DNA from 3 places in the Shinella sp. AETb1-6 genome. Region 2 is predicted to be linked to each of the others. Evidence: riboswitches for the same ligand, from Rfam matches in the RefSeq annotation. Region 2 holds a riboswitch; each other region holds the start of a gene.

Region 1 (5,435 bases), on a different contig from region 2:
CGCAGCTCGATGCCTACCTCAACCTGGCGGAACGGACGATGCTGAAGACGCTGGAGCGCGCCTCCGAGCCATCATGACGCCGGACTAGAGCATTTCCAGCCGAAGCGAATTCGCTTTGGCGTCGGATAATGCGGTAAAACAAAACCTAAAGCATTTCCGGTGAACCAGAGTTCACCGGAAATGCTTTAGGACGGCCGGCGTGCCGGTATCGGCACATCCACGGCCGTATCGTCCGCCCATGTGCTGATGGTGTGAACCTCGCCTTTCGTCTCGCCCTGCAGATAACTCTCGTGGCCGGGCAGCCCCATCGGGTAGAGCGCGTCGCGGCTTGCCTCGTAGGCTGCGCTCTGATCGGTGCAGAGGCGAACGCGCATGTCCTGCGGGGCGACATCCTTGCGGTTCGCCAGGTCCTCTACGCGTGTCCCGCCGGAAAGCCGCCCCTCGAAGGCCTGGGTCATGTATTGGGCGGAGCGTTCGTTGCGCTCACGCTCTGTCGTCGCCCCCAGAATGACCACCATCACCCGCTTGCCGTTTCGCGCGGCGAGCCCGACGATATTGCGGCCGGATGCGCACAGGAAGCCCGTCTTCATCCCCGTCGTGCCCGGATAGCGGGTCAGCAGCAGATTGTTGGACTTGATCTCCTTGCCGTCGATGGTGACCGACGACGCGAGGAAGAAGCGTCGGTATTCGGGAAACTGCCGATCCACTTCCATGCCGAGGATCGCGAGGTCCCGTGCAGTCGTATAGTTGGTCTTGTCGAACAGACCGTTCGGGTTGGCGAAATGGGTGCCGGTCAACCCCAGACGCGCCGCCGCGTCATTCATGCGCTTGACGAAGGCGGCCTCGTTGGGCGCGACCGTCTCGGCGACGGCGACAGCGACGTCGTTGGCAGAGGCGGTGATCATGGCGAAAAGCGCATCCTCGAGCGTCATCGCCCGGCCGAAGGTCAGCCCGGATTCGAGGAACGCCTGCTTGGTCGCGTTGCGCGTCATGGTCACGGGCGTCGTCAGCGTCACCTCGCCCGCCTTCAGCGCTTCGAACGTCACGAAGGCCGACATCAGCTTGGTCGTCGACGCCGGATACCACGGCACGCCGGCATCCTCCTCGTACAGCACCTGATGGCTATCGGGATCGACGACGAGAACGGGCGTGGCACTGGCGGCGCTCGCCATGAACAAGGACGCCGCCACTACCAGACATTTCCACGCTCGCCCGAGCACCGTGCTTTCCGCCATGTATTCGTCTCCAGAAATCAAGCTATTCTAATGGCATGGCATCGCCTTGAAGGGCAAGATGCCGATGCGACGCACGCTCGCGCAGCAGGCGAAGCCATCCATCGCGGCCTGCATACGTCCCGTTTTCGACGAAGACGCGGCAGTGTCTTTTGCAAGCGAGCATCTGCGCCTTGACGCGGGTATGGGCGCATCATAAGGGGAATGCGACGGTTCCCGGAAGACGACTCCGAAGGGATTAATAGGGAACACGGTGCGGACGACCCAAAAGGGACCAAGACCGTGGCTGCCCCCGCAACTGTAAGCGGATTGTCGACCATCCCCGGGCCTTAAGGGCCATGCCACTGCGAAACATCGCGGGAAGGCAGATGAGCGACAGACATCCGTGAGCCAGGAGACCTGCCGTCGAACACGATCCAATCAACCGGGCGGGGATGCCTGGAAAGGAGCAGTATGTCTGACCTGAACCTTCTCCGTATGACGGCATCCATCCGCCTCGATTGGGCTTTCCGCGCGAGCTGACACTCACGTCGCCCGCTGCGCTTCGCAGCGCTCGCCTTCTCCCGGAATCGAGGTTTCCATGCGCCAGATCATCGCCACCGTTTCGTTCGCCGTCGGCCTGACCGCCCTAGCCGGTACCGGCTTCGCCGCCACCCAATATCCGCTCACCATCAACAATTGCGGCCAGCAGGTCACCTTCACCAAAGCCCCCGAAAAGATCGTCTCGATCGGCCAGGGCATGACCGAGGTCCTGTTCTCGCTCGGCCTCGCCGACAAGATTGCCGGCACCGCCGTGTGGGTCGGCCCGGTTTTGCCCGCCTATGCCGAAGCCAACGGCAAGATCAAGCGGCTTGCCGACAACGATCCGAGCTTCGAATCCGTCGTCGGCGAGGAACCGGATCTGGTAGCCGCCGAATTCGAATGGCATGTCGGCGTGCAGGGCGCGGTCGGCAAGCGCGAACAATTCGCCGATCTCGGCATCAACACTTACATCGCGCCGGCCGATTGCGTCGCCAAGATCAACACCGACGGCGGCGACGGCGTTCGCAAGGAGTTGTTCACGATGGACCTGATCTATCAGGAAATCGCCGAACTCTCCGAAATCTTCGACATCAAGGAGCGTGGCGACGCCCTGATCGCCGACCTGAAGAAGCGCGAGGCCGACGCCGTCGCCTCCATCGAGGGCGCCGCCGGCAAAAACCTTCCCGTCGTGTTCTGGTTCTCCAGCAAGGAGGTGAGCGGGGACGCCTTCATCGCCGGCAAGAACAGCGCACCGGCCTATATTCTCAAGACGATCGGCGCGAAGAACGTCGTCACCACCGAAGAGGAATGGCCGCTGGTGGGCTGGGAAACCATCTCCCAGGCAAATCCCGCCGTCATCGTGCTCGCAACGATGGATCGCCGCCGCTATGCGGCCGACGACCCGCAGACGAAGATCGACTTCCTTGAGAACGACCCTGTCACCAAGGAACTCGATGCGGTGAAGAACAAGCGCTTCGTCATGATGGATGCCCAGTCGATGAACCCGACGATCCGTACGATCGACGGTATCGAGACGCTGGCGGCCGGCATCAAGTCCTTCGGCCTGTCGCAGTGAGGGCTGCCGTATCCAGGCAACATCGCTGGTGGGCGCTTGTAGCGCTCACCGTTGTCGCCGTCGTCCTGCTCGCGATCATGATCAGCCTCGCCGTCGCGATCGGCGAGATCGCCATTCCCCTGTCCACGACGGCCAGAGCGGTGTCGAACCGGATCTTCGGCACGTCCTTCGAACTCAACCGCATTCATCAGGGTATCGTCTGGGATTACCGGCTCAGCCGCGCGCTCGTTGCCGCAAGCACCGGCGCGTCGCTTGCCTTGTGCGGCGTCGTGCTCCAGGCAATGCTGCGCAATCCGCTTGCCGAACCCTATGTGCTCGGCATCTCGGCGGGCGCCTCGACGGGCGCTGTCTGCGTCATGATCCTCGGCCTCGGCTACGGCGCGCTGACCCTTTCGGGCGGCGCCTTCATCGGCGCGATCGTCGCCTTCCTGCTCGTTGGTGTCCTTGCGGCCGGTGCCGGCCGCTCGAGCGAGCGCATCATTCTGTGCGGTGTCGCCGGCTCCCAACTCTTCAACGCACTCACCTCCTATATCGTCACCACATCCGCCAATGCCGAGCAGGCGCGTGGCGTGCTGTTCTGGCTGCTCGGCTCGATGAGCGGCGTACGCTGGTCCGACGTCTATCTCTCCGTACCGGTCGCCATTGCCGGATATCTCGCCTGCCTGTTCCACGCCCGCGCGCTGGATGCCTTCGCCTTCGGCACGGATGCCGCCGCCGCACTCGGCATCGCCGTGCGGCGCGTTCAGGTCGTATTGTTCGGCATCACCGCGCTGATGACGGCCGCCGTCGTCAGCATGGTCGGCTCCATCGGTTTCGTCGGGCTCGTCATCCCGCATGCCGCGCGCTTCATCGTCGGCCCTTCGCACCACCGTCTCCTGCCGGCAACGGCGCTGGGCGGAGCGATCTTCATGGTTTTCGCCGACATCGTCTCGCGCATCATCATCCCGCAGCAGATCCTGCCCATCGGCGTTGTCACCGCGCTGTTCGGCGCGCCGGCCTTCGCCATCATCCTCTTTCGTGCCCGGAGAAGCGTGTGAGTATCGCCGTCGAAAACGTCGCCTATGCCGCCGGCAAGACCATCGTCGTCGACGGCATCACGCTGGCGGTCGAGCAGGGCAAGGTGCTCGGCCTTCTGGGACCGAACGGTTCGGGAAAATCCAGCCTGCTCAGGCTGATCTGCCGACTGCGCAAAGTCGACAGCGGCATCATACGCCTTGCCGAACAGGATATCGCCGCCATCCCGCGCGCAAATCTCGCGCGTCGCATCGCCTTCGTGGAACAGCAGGCGACGACCGATACCCAGCTGACGGTGCGCGACGTCGTCCAGCTCGGGCGAACGCCGCATCGCGGCCTTCTGTCACCCTGGGGCGTGGATGACGACCTCGCCGTCGAAGACGCGCTGGCGCGGGTGGACATGGCCCATAGGGCGGACCAGTTCTGGCACACGCTTTCGGGCGGCGAACGTCAGCGGGTGCACATCGCGCGGGCACTGGCACAGACGCCGAGCGAACTTCTGCTCGACGAGCCGACCAACCACCTCGACATCCAGCACCAGCTGGAAATCCTGTCGCTCGTCACCCGGCTCGGCGTCACGTCGATCATCGCCCTGCATGATCTCAATCTCGCGGCGATGTTCTGCGACAGTCTCGCCGTCCTTCAGAACGGCAAGGTCGTGGCCGCCGGCGCCCCGCAGGAGGTGCTGACCGAGCACCTTATCGCCCGGGTGTTCGGCGTGCGTGCGCATATCGAGCGCTCCGCCGTGCACGGCCGCTACAATATCCAGTACGCGATGGGCTGACGGATGGACGGCCGGAACTTCGATCTCAAGGAAGAAATACGGGACTATTGGTCGAGACGATCCAGGACGTTCGATCTCGCCTTCGGTCACAGGATTCCCGCCGGGCCTGAGGCCGACGCCTGGCAACGGCCGATCCGGGACCTGCTGGGGCCGGCGCCGAAACGCGTTCTCGAGCTTGCCTGCGGCACCGGCGAGGTGACGCGCCTGATCCATGACCTCGGCCACGACGTCACCGCCCTCGACTTCTCCGAGGCCATGCTGGCGGTCGCGCGCGCCAAGCATGCAGGCAAGACCAGGCTTCGCTTCCTGCTGGCGGATGCCGAAAACACCCTTGAACCCGATCAGTCCTATGACGCCATCATCTGCCGGCACCTCGTCTGGACGCTGACACGGCCGGAAGAAACCTTCCGCGAATGGTTCCGCCTCCTGTGTCCAGGGGGGCGGCTGCTCGTCTTCGACGGCGACTGGGCCACGCCGAAATTCACCGGGCGCGTGGCCGGCCTGCTGATCTCGCTCATAGACCGCATCATCGGACCCGATACCAATTACGACGGCGCCATGAGCGAGCGCCATGCGGCTATCATGAACGCCCTGCCCTTCGGCGCAGGACTGCGGCCCGCCACGATCGAGCCCTTGCTGGCATCCGCCGGCTTCCGCGACATCGCTCTGCATTCGCACGGACCGATCGCGCGGGCACAGCGCCGGAACGCCAATCTGCGCAACCGGCTTCGAACCTTCGTGTATCGCCGCTTCATTCTGACCTGCCGCCGGTCCTGAGCGCGACCGAATGGCGCACCGTCCTGTCGCG
Region 2 (5,435 bases):
GAGGAAGACGGAAGCGACCTTCTTCTTCAAGGGATCGGCGGACGCGTACTGCTCCATGATGAGCGCCGATTTCCGTTGCAGGAACTCGTTTTCCTCCGACCAGCGATAGGCGTCGTCCACATCGGGCGTCAGGCAGAGCGTCGAGAAGATAGAGGAATAGGAGCGCGCGTGCACGGCCTCCATGAAGGAGATGTTGGACAGAACCGCCTCTTCATGCGGCGTGGCCGCATCCTCCATCAGCCGGACGGAGCCGACGCCGTTCTGGATCGTGTCGAGCAGGGTGAGCCCGGTGAAGACGCGGATGGTGAGCTTCTGCTCCTCCGGCTTCAGCGTCGCCCAGGAGGGAATGTCGTTGGACAGCGGCACCTTTTCCGGCAGCCAGAAATTGCCCGTCAGGCGGTTCCAGACCTCCAGGTCCTTGTCGTCCTCGATGCGGTTCCAGTTGATGGCGCGCACCGCGGCGGCGGCCTTCGGGGCCTTGGTCTTCACTTGGATATTCATGGTCTTCCCCGAAATCACAGCGCGCACGAGACACAGCCCTGCACTTCCGTGCCGGACAGCGCCATCTGGCGAAGGCGGATGTAATAGATGGTCTTGATGCCCTTCTTCCAGGCGTAGATCTGCGCCCGGTTGATATCGCGCGTCGTTGCCGTGTCGCGGAAGAACAGCGTCAGCGACAGGCCCTGGTCGACATGCTGGGTGGCCGCCGCATAGGTGTCGATGATCTTTTCCGGGCCGATCTCGTAGGCGTCCTGGTAATAGTCCAGGTTGTCGTTGGTCATGAAGGCGGCGGGGTAGTAGACGCGGCCGATCTTGCCTTCCTTGCGGATCTCGATCTTCGAGACGATCGGATGGATCGAGGAGGTCGAGTGGTTGATATAGGAGATCGAGCCGGTCGGCGGCACCGCCTGGAGGTTCTGGTTGTAGAGCCCGCCGTCCATGACGGCCGCCTTCAGCTCCAGCCAGTCCTGCTGCGTGGGGATATGGATGCCGGCCTCTTCGAAGATGCCGCGCACCTTCTCCGTCGCCGGCAGCCATTCCTGCCCGGTATATTTGTCGAAATATTCGCCCGAGGCATATTTCGAGTTCTCGAAACCCTTGAAGCTCATGCCCTTCTCGACGGCCAGCCGGTTGGAGGCGCGGAGGGCGTGGTAGGTCACCGTGTAGAAGTAGATATTGGTGAAATCGACGCCTTCCTCCGAGCCGTAGAAGATGCGCTCGCGGGCGAGATAGCCGTGCAGGTTCATCTGGCCGAGCCCGATGGCGTGGCTGTCGTCGTTGCCCTTTTCCACGGAGGGAACGGACGAGATGTGGCTCATCTCGGAGACGGCCGTGAGCGCCCGGATCGAGGTCTCGATGGTCCGGCCGAAATCCGGCGAATCCATCGCGGCCGCGATGTTGAGCGAGCCGAGATTGCAGGAAATGTCCTTGCCCATCTTCGCATAGGAGAGATCGGCGTTGAACGCGCTCGGCTCGCTCACCTGCAGGATTTCCGAGCAGAGATTGCTCATGGAGATGCGGCCGGCGATCGGGTTCGCCCGGTTCACCGTGTCCTCGAACATGATGTAGGGATAGCCGCTCTCGAACTGGATCTCGGCGATGATCTGGAAGAAATCGCGCGCCTTGATCTTCTTCTTCTTGATGCGGCTGTCCTCGACCATCTCGCGGTATTTTTCGGTGACCGAAATCTCGGAGAAGGCGACGCCGTAGACGCGTTCCACGTCATGCGGCGAGAAGAGATACATATCCTCGTTGTTCTTCGCCAGTTCGAAGGTGATGTCGGGGATGACGACACCGAGCGACAGCGTCTTGATGCGGATCTTCTCATCCGCATTCTCGCGCTTGGTATCGAGGAAGCGCATGATGTCGGGGTGGTGGGCGTTGAGATAGACGGCGCCGGCGCCCTGCCGCGCACCGAGCTGGTTGGCGTAGGAGAAACTATCCTCCAGCAGCTTCATGACCGGGATGACGCCGGAGGACTGGTTCTCGATCTGCTTGATCGGCGCGCCCATTTCGCGAAGGTTGGTGAGCGACAGCGCCACCCCGCCGCCGCGCTTGGAAAGCTGGAGCGCCGAATTGATCGCGCGGCCGATGCTTTCCATGTTGTCCTCGATGCGCAGCAGGAAGCACGAGACGAGTTCGCCGCGCTGCTTCTTGCCGGCATTGAGGAAGGTCGGCGTCGCCGGCTGGAAGCGGCCGGAAATGATCTCGTCGACGAGGTCGCGGGCAAGCGCCTCGTTGCCGCGCGCCAGTGCAAGCGCCACCATGCAGACGCGGTCCTCGTAGCGCTCGAGGTAGCGTTTCCCGTCGAAGGTCTTCAGCGTGTAGGACGTGTAATATTTGAACGCACCGAGGAAGGTCGGGAAGCGGAACTTCTTGTCATAGGCGTGGTCGAAGAGGTCGCGCACGTAATTGAAGGAATACTGGTCCAGCACCTCCTGCTCGTAATAGCCCTCTGTCACCAGATAATCGAGCTTTTCCCGAAGATTATGGAAGAACACCGTGTTCTGGTTGACGTGCTGGAGGAAATATTGCTTGGCCGCCTGCCGGTCCTTGTCGAGCTGGATCTTGCCCTCCTCGTCGTAGAGGTTCAGCATGGCGTTGAGCGCGTGATAGTCCTGCGCGGTGATTTCCGGCACCTTTGCCGGCTTGTCTATCGTCATCGTGTCCAAAATCGTTCCAGCCCTTGTCTGACGTTGTCGACATCCTCATCCGTTCCGAGCAGTTCGAAACGATAGAGGTACGGCACGGCGCATTTCGCGGAGACGATGTTGCCTGCACGCGCGTATCCGGTGCCGAAATTGGTGTTCCCGGCCGCGATGACACCGCGGATCAGGCTTCGATTGTGCGGATCGTTCAGAAAGCGGATCACCGGCTTCGGCACCGCTCCCTTTTCCCCGCCGCCGCCATAGGTCGGCGAGACCAGCACGAAGGGCGCCTGCGCCCTCGGCGGCTCGTCCGTCGCATCGACCGGCAGGCGGACGGCCGCGACGCCGAGTTTCTCGACGAAGCGGCGGGTGTTCTCCGACCGGCTTGAAAAATAGACGAGCCCGCCCATCGGCCCGTTCAGGCGAGCGCGCTGATCATGTCCGGGCGGAAACCGGCCCAATGCCGCTCGCCCGCGATGACGACGGGAACCTGGCGATAGCCGAGACCCTGCACGAGCGCGAAGGCATCGGCATCCTCGGAGACGTCGACGACGCTGTAATCGATGCCCTGGCGATCGAGCGCGCGGGTGGTCGCGGTGCACTGGACGCAGGCGGGCTTGGAATAGACTGTTATGGACATGGTTTTCCTCGTTTTCGATCAGGCATGGGGAAGCGATCGGCCATCCGCCGATGACCGTTCGAAATATTGCAGAGACATAAGCGACCGCCCGCGGGACGACCGGTCAGGGGCGTCCGCCTAAACGCGCGGAGAGACTGTAAACAAGATCGACATGGCTTCACCCCGAGAGACAGTTTCAGCAGGGTGCACAGGGAGACGCGGGGGCGAGATCATTCGCGACCCGTCGCTCGCCATCCGGACACCCCGCCCGTGGACGTTCATGCGCGAGGCAGGTCTCCTGGCTCACGGGTCGACACGGTCATCCGTCTTCCCAAGGCATTGGCGCCTCAGTGACATCATCGGATGAACGCTCACCGCTTACAGTTGCGGGGGCAGCCCCGGACAATGCGGCCATCATGGCCGCCCCGGGTTCCCATCTTAGCCCTCGACACTTTCGAATCGAAGGAACCTCGAACACAAGATATAGTAGACGAGGTAAAAAATGCGTCAACAGCTATGATCGGTTATCCAATATTTCCTCGATCGGCGGCGCGCCTGAAATGGTGTCCGCGATCGGAAATCGTCACGCGCGACCTGCATAACCGGCGCCGCGCGCCGGCAGCGCGACGATCGCCGTGACGATGCCGGCCATCCCGCGAAGGGAGCGATGGCCCGGATATTCCGAGCCATGAGAACAATTACGGGCGGCTGATCTCGTCCAGATACCACTCGATGTAGCGCAGCTCGTTCTGCTCCATCGGCGCGATCGGCCCGGGCACGAAGTAGTGCGACTGCACGCCGCGTGCGGTGTGCTCGATGATCGCCTTGTCCTCTTCCGTCGTGACCTTCCACAGCCAGGTGAGCTTGGCGAGGTCGTAATCCCTGCCCTCCTCCGCCTTGCCGTCGACCAGCCAGATCAGCTCCATCTCGCAGCTTTCAGCCGTTTTCGGAATGAAGCGGTAGATCATGCCGTGATCGGGATAGCAGACGAGGAACGTGGTGCCGCCGAGATGGATGGAGGTGACGCCGCCATCGAAATCGGTGAAGCGGCCCATCAGCGGCGCGACCGCCTTGCCGTCTTCGCTGCCGCTCTGAACGCCGTCATAGAGCGCATAACGGAAGGCGTGGATCGCCTCGCGGCCCTCGCGCGACGTCTGCCAGTGATTGCCCGATCCGACCTCGATGCCGAGCGCGCAGGTGCGCGCCTCCATCGCCTCGTTCAGCGCCTCGATCATATGCAGCGGCTGTTCGAGCGCATGGGTCTGCGAATATTCCGGATGCGCCGGGCCGCAATGATAACATTCGACATAGTTTTCGACGGCGAGCTTCCAGTTCGCCGCCACCGGATAGGTCTCGCGATGCGCCACCTTCGCGCTCGCCCAGCCATATTGCCCACAGGTGGCATGCAGCAGGTTCTCGACTTCGGAAAAATCGAGCGGCTGTTCGGCGAAGGAAATGAAGATCAGCCCTTCGACCACGCGGACGTTGAGCGTCTTCAGGCCATGATCCTCACGCCTGAAATCCTTCGGCATCAGCCGCGCGGCCTTGAGGCTGCCGTCGTTGCCGTAGGTCCAGGCGTGGTAGGGACAGACGAAAACGCGCGCATTGCCCTTCTGTTTCGTGCAGACCTCGGCCCCGCGATGGCGACAGACGTTCAGCACCGCATGGATGCTGCCATCCGCGGCACGCGTGACGATCACCTGCTCCGTATCGATGCGGAAGACCTCGAAATCGTTGGCGTTGGGGATCACGCTCTCATGCGCGATACAGTGCCAGTGCCGGCGGAACACCCGCTCCATGTCGCGCCGGTAAATCTCGGCATCCTGATAAAACGCCCTCGCCAGCCCATGCCCCGCCCGATGCGCCGCCACGAGACCATCGATGCGATCGCCAACACCATCGATTACAGCTTCAAGAGCACTCATCCCGCACAACACCCTCAATGACAATTTGACGCCAAGTATTCCGGGGTGCCGGACAGCCGGCAAGATGCCGGAGAGAGGGGAATTAATCGAGTAGGTCGATTAGGGGCCGCTTCTCCGGCTCGCGCAGGGAGCCGTAATCCGGTGGGCTTGCCGAGACGCGGGTTAAATCTTGACGGACAAACGCTCGCGGTCCTCACGTCGCATCCAATCTTCCTGCGCGAGACTGATCGCAAACACGGCCGC
Region 3 (5,435 bases), on a different contig from region 2:
GGTGCGCTGGCCGCCGCCGGCCGCCTGACGGGCCTCGTCAACAATGCCGGCATCCGCTCGGAAGTCGCGGTCGACGCGCCGATGGAGGAATGGCAGCAGGTCTGGGCGCGCGAGATGCGGGTCAATTTCCTGTCGGCCGTCGACCTGTCGAAGCTCGCCATCCAGCATTTCCGCATCCACGGCGGCGGGCGGATCGTCAACATGGCGAGCCGCGCCGGTCAGCGCGGCTATACCTCCAGTTCCATGGCCTATGGCGCCTCGAAGGCCGCCCTGATCAACCTCACCAAATCCATCGCGCAGAGCCACGGACATGAGGGGGTGACTGCCGTCGCGCTCGCGCCCGGCTGGGTGCGCACCGGAATGGCCGAAGCCTATATCGCCGAACATGGCGAGGCGGCGGCCCTGGCCGGCATTCCCATCGCCCGGATGGCCGACCCGCAGGAAATCGGCGAGATCACCGCCTTTGCCTTCCGTCCCTCGCAGGCGTCGCTGAACGGCGCGGTGCTGGATGTGAACGGCGGCAGCTACATGAGGTAATCCCATGCGTTTCAAGGATAAAGTCGTTATCGTAACCGGCGCTGCCGGCGGTATCGGCGCAGCGATCAGCGCCCGCTTCGCCGCCGAGGGCGCAAGCGTCGTGCTTACGGATATGAACGGTGAAGGGGCTGACGCGGCGGCCGCGCAGATCGGCGCTGCGGGTAGCAGGGCGCGCGCCTTCGCCAGTGACATTGCGACCGCGGAAGGTTGCCGGGCCATCGTCGAAAACGTGATCGGAACGGAAGGCCGCATCGACGTGCTTTGCAACAATGCCGGCATCAACCGCCGCGGCAATCTGCTGTCGCTGACACCGGAGGACTGGCGACTGAGCTTCGCGGTCAATCTCGATGCGATGTTCCACCTTTGCCAGGCGGCGCTGCCGCATATGATTGCGGCCGGCGGCGGCGCCATCGTGAATACGGCCTCACAATGGGGGCTCCATCCGGCGCCGAACCACATTGCCTACAATGTCACGAAAGCGGCGGTGGCGAGCTTCACGCAGAACCTTGCTCGTGATTACGCGCCGGACAAAATCCGCGTCAACGCCGTCTGCCCCGGCGAAATCCACACGCCCATGCTGGAGGCCGGAGTGAAACGGTCCGGGCGCACCATCGCAGACCTCGACAGGCTGGTGCCCTTCGGTCGCATTGGCAAGCCGGAGGAGGTCGCTGCCCTCGTCGCTTTCCTTGCATCCGACGAGGCGGCCTTTATGTGCGGTTCGCTGGTGGAAATCACGGGCGCTCAAGCGGTGGCGCCAGTCGGCGATTCTAATCTACTCAAGAGCCTTTCAGCCGGTCTATCTACCGGAACTGCGCTTTTCGGGATTTGGCGCAAAGGCGGCGAGTTGTGCTTGATGATCAAGATCAGCAAATTCTACCAGCCCAATGCTAATGGGGATGGCGTTCCGTCATGCAGACGCTTGGCGTGACGTCGCGAGAAACCCAGCGATAAAATCGACAGTGTCGTCGCCATCTCTTAAGCCGAGATGGATGCTTTTCTGTATCCCGCTCTCACCGATACGGACGGGGCGGACACCGAGCGCTGCCGCTTCCCGATGCACCAGCCAGTTCGGAATGGCACTTACACCGCGGCCTGCCGCCACGAGTTGGAGCATCATTTCCGTCGTCTCGACATTGCGGTGATGCCGCGGCCGGCAGTTGGCGGGCACCAGGAACTGCGTGAAAACGTCCAACCGCTCTGGCGGTACCGGATAGGTGAACAGTGTCTCATCCAGAAGATCCGCAGGCTCGGCATGGCTTTTGAGCACCAGCGGATGATCGGCCGGAACGGCAAGCACCAGTTCGTAATCGAACACCGGCAGATAATGGATGCCCAGCGCCTCGATCGGATCCGGCGTGATCAGGATATCGATCTCGTATCCGGTCAGCGCCGCCACGCCCCCGAGAGCGAACGACGTCGTCAGTTCCAGGCCGACATCCGGCCATTCCACGAGATAGGGTTTTGTGACACCCATCAGCCATTGGTGGCAAGGATGGCACTCCATACCGATCTTGAGCGAACCTCGCTGGCCGTCGCGATAATCCGACAGGACATCTTCAGCCCTTTCGATCTGGGGCAGAACGCGTTGCGCCAGCGTCACGATGTAGCGGCCTGCCTCGGTGAGGCGAAGGTTGCGGCCGTCTTTTTCCCACATTGCCACGCCGTAGCGCTCTTCGAGCTTTCGGATCGTGTGGCTGAGAGCGGATTGGGAGACGTTCAGCCGCTCCGCGGCAGCGGTCAGGCTGCCGAGGCGGTGGACTTCACGCAGGATCGACAGATGTTGCCTGTCCAGCATGGCTATGCCCGCCCGTGCTCAAGGGGAACGATGTCCGCCGTGGCAACATCCCCAACCGGCACTGGCCGATGATCCTTGTCGACCGCCACCATCGTGAAGTGCCCGGCTGCCGTAATCTGCCTCTCCCCCGTCAGGAGGTTTTCGGACCAAAGTCTGGTCTCGATGGACATGGAGCTACGGCCCACGCGCTCGACGCGTGCTTCCGCCTCGACGATTTCGCCGATCTTGATTGCTCTTGCGAAATCGATACGCTCCGATGAGGCGAGGACCACCAGCTTGCCGGAGTAGCGCGATGCTGCGACGAATGCGGCTTTGGTCATGTAGGCGATCGCTTCGCCCCCGAACATCCGGCCGACGCTGTTTGCCTGATCGGGAAACACAATCTCGACCATGGTAACTGCTCCGCCCGTGCACCGTGCCTCTTTGTGAAGCAGTTCGGGCAAGGCGTGATGCGCGGCGTCCTCGCCCTCCGGCACGGCGACCATATGGAAGGTGCCGCGCGTACAAATGTGCCGCTGCCGACCGACAATGGTCTCTGCCGCCATTTCGACTTCGACCGTCAGGAAGCGGCGACCGGCTTTGACCGGCTTGGCTGAGAATTCGACGATATGCCCGATACGCGCGGGCTGCCTGAAATCAATGCGCTCGCATGAGGCGGTCACGAACGGCGCTCGCCCGAACCGGGTTGCCGCGATGAAAGCAACACGATCCATGAGAGCAAGCCCCGTTCCGCCGAACAAGGTGCCGTGATGGTTGGTGTCTCCGGGAAAAACGATATCGATGAGACTGGTTGTCGAGCCGTGCTGCGCTGGCTCTTCTATCGTCGCGATCTCTGTCATCGGCACTGCCATCAGTTGCGGCCGGGCAGTGGCATGACGCAGAGACGACGGCACGAGGGGGCCGATCGCGAAAGCGGCACTCCGGGACACCCCGCCCGTGGACGTTATCTACCGCGGCAGGTCTCCTGGCTTACGGGTCTTCGCTCTGGTCCGTCTTCCCAAGGCATGCCTCAGTGACACGAATGGACCTTCGCTCGCCGCTTACAGTTGCGGGGGCAGCTTCGGCATCGGGCTGCAACAAAGCCCTCACCGAATTCCCTCTTGGCTCCGGACTTTCGCCCGCAGAACCACGATGATGAACCAATGTCGCATGTCGCTGGAGTGGTCAAGGTGCCGATCACGGGAATGTCGCGGAGGGGGCTTCATCAAGCCAAACCATGAGCGTGGCTCATCCGTCGATGAGATAATACCATTTTTAGCCGATTGATGCTTCAGCTACATAGCTGGCAACTCCGTTGACCGCAGAGTGTATGCAGGCTCCCAACTGCGGAAGCGGAAAATACAGTCAGACAAGTGAGAAATACATGCAGGGTTCAGCTCGGAAATTCGCGCCTCGGATCGCCATGAACGACGAATTTATATTTTCTATTAAGAGCATTTCGTTCGATGAGGACTATCGCCCCTCAGATAGCACGCGCATCACAACCAATTTTGCCAACCTAGCCAGAGGCGAGAGCCGGCAGGAGAACCTGCGTAACGCCTTGAAGATGATTGACAACCGATTCAATGCCTTGGCGCATTGGGACAACCCAAAGGGCGATCGCTATTCCGTCGAACTCGAAATCGTTTCGGCTGAGCTGACCATCGGCGACGATGGCGGTAGTGATGCCTTCCCGCTGATCGAAATCCTGAAAACGAGCATTCTCGATCGGAAAACCAACGAACGCGTTCAGGGCATTGTCGGGAACAATTTTTCCTCTTACGTCCGGGACTATGACTTCAGCGTATTGCTGCCGGCGCACAACAAGGGCCGCGCTGAATTCAGCGTACCGGACAACTTCGGCGATCTGCATGGAAAATTGTTCAAAAGCTTTTTGAGTTCAGATGCCTACAAAAAGGCTTTCAATAAGCCGCCGGTGATCTGCCTGAGCGCTTCGAGCAGCAAGACATATAACCGGACGGGCAATCAGCACCCTGTCTTGGGTGTTGAATACCAGCAGAACGAATTGTCTTCGACCGACCATTATTTCCACAAAATGGGATTGCAGGTCCGGTATTTCATGCCGCCGAACAGCGTTGCGCCTTTGGCCTTCTATTTTCTCGGTGACCTGCTTGGTGACTACACCAATCTTGAACTGATCAGCACCATCAGCACGATGGAGACGTTCCAGAAGATCTACCGGCCCGAAATCTACAACGCCAATTCCACAGCAGGGGCATGCTACCAGCCAAGTTTGCAGCACTCGGACTATTCTTTGACCCGAATTGTCTATGACCGGGAAGAACGCAGCCGCCTGGCCGCCGAGCAGGGAAAGTTCGCTGAGGAGCACTTCATCAAACCATATAAGACCATTCTTGAGCAGTGGTCTTCCAACGCCGTTCTTTGACGAGCTGAACGCATAAGGTTGCCTGACATGAAAACACTCTTGCCCACGTCCACCGCCGGCAGCCTGCCGAAACCCTCGTGGCTTGCACAGCCTGAGAAACTCTGGTCGCCCTGGAAATTGCAGGATGAAGAACTGATCGAGGGCAAACAAGACGCCTTGCGCCTGTCCTTGGACGATCAGCGACAGGCAGGTATCGACATCGTCAGCGACGGTGAGCAAACGCGCCAACATTTCGTCACGACGTTCATCGAGCACCTCGATGGCGTTGATTTTGAGAAACGCGAGACTGTCAGAATCCGGGATCGCTATGACGCGAGTGTTCCGACAGTCGTCGGCGCCGTGTCTCGACAGAAGCCCGTTTTCGTTGAAGACGCGAAGTTCCTGCGTCAGCAGACGAAGCAGCCCATCAAATGGGCTCTGCCGGGTCCGATGACCATGATCGATACGCTCTTCGACAACCACTATAAGAGCCGCGAAAAACTGGCCTGGGAGTTCGCCAAAATCCTGAATCAGGAAGCCAGGGAGCTTGAGGCTGCTGGCGTGGATATCATCCAATTCGATGAGCCCGCATTCAATGTCTTCTTTGACGAGGTGAATGACTGGGGTGTTGCGACCCTGGAAAAGGCAATCGAAGGGCTCAAGTGCGAAACGGCCGTGCATATCTGCTACGGTTACGGGATCAAGGCGAACACCGACTGGAAAAAGACCCTCGGGTCG

What was found. Region 2 has a riboswitch for cobalamin ahead of nrdH (glutaredoxin-like protein NrdH). Riboswitches for the same ligand answer to the same signal wherever they lie in the genome.
Region 1: linked by a shared signal. The riboswitch ahead of GR158_RS07230 (ABC transporter substrate-binding protein) and the one ahead of nrdH (glutaredoxin-like protein NrdH) in region 2 are both predicted to bind cobalamin.
Region 3: linked by a shared signal. The riboswitch ahead of GR158_RS16670 (acyl-CoA thioesterase) and the one ahead of nrdH (glutaredoxin-like protein NrdH) in region 2 are both predicted to bind cobalamin.

What each region holds. Positions count from the first base shown of each region.
Region 1 covers NZ_WUMM01000003.1:336,045-341,479, reverse strand. Annotated here, with positions in the region: gene GR158_RS07240 (GntR family transcriptional regulator) at 1-77, shown strand, start outside; gene GR158_RS07235 (D-alanyl-D-alanine carboxypeptidase family protein) at 186-1,235, opposite strand; cobalamin riboswitch at 1,426-1,654, shown strand; gene GR158_RS07230 (ABC transporter substrate-binding protein) at 1,813-2,829, shown strand; gene GR158_RS07225 (iron ABC transporter permease) at 2,826-3,866, shown strand; gene GR158_RS07220 (ABC transporter ATP-binding protein) at 3,863-4,627, shown strand; gene GR158_RS07215 (class I SAM-dependent methyltransferase) at 4,631-5,404, shown strand.
Region 2 covers NZ_WUMM01000004.1:244,149-249,583, reverse strand. Annotated here, with positions in the region: gene nrdF (class 1b ribonucleoside-diphosphate reductase subunit beta) at 1-501, opposite strand, end outside; gene nrdE (class 1b ribonucleoside-diphosphate reductase subunit alpha) at 516-2,663, opposite strand; gene nrdI (class Ib ribonucleoside-diphosphate reductase assembly flavoprotein NrdI) at 2,660-3,058, opposite strand; gene nrdH (glutaredoxin-like protein NrdH) at 3,067-3,288, opposite strand; cobalamin riboswitch at 3,538-3,755, opposite strand; gene GR158_RS08930 (SRPBCC family protein) at 3,966-5,192, opposite strand; gene GR158_RS08925 (O-antigen ligase) at 5,355-5,435, opposite strand, start outside.
Region 3 covers NZ_WUMM01000009.1:33,476-38,910, forward strand. Annotated here, with positions in the region: gene GR158_RS16655 (SDR family NAD(P)-dependent oxidoreductase) at 1-537, shown strand, start outside; partial or broken gene GR158_RS16660 (SDR family NAD(P)-dependent oxidoreductase) at 542-1,291, shown strand; gene GR158_RS16665 (LysR family transcriptional regulator) at 1,445-2,332, opposite strand; gene GR158_RS16670 (acyl-CoA thioesterase) at 2,335-3,171, opposite strand; cobalamin riboswitch at 3,269-3,478, opposite strand; gene GR158_RS16675 (DUF1852 domain-containing protein) at 3,735-4,718, shown strand; gene GR158_RS16680 (methionine synthase) at 4,746-5,435, shown strand, end outside.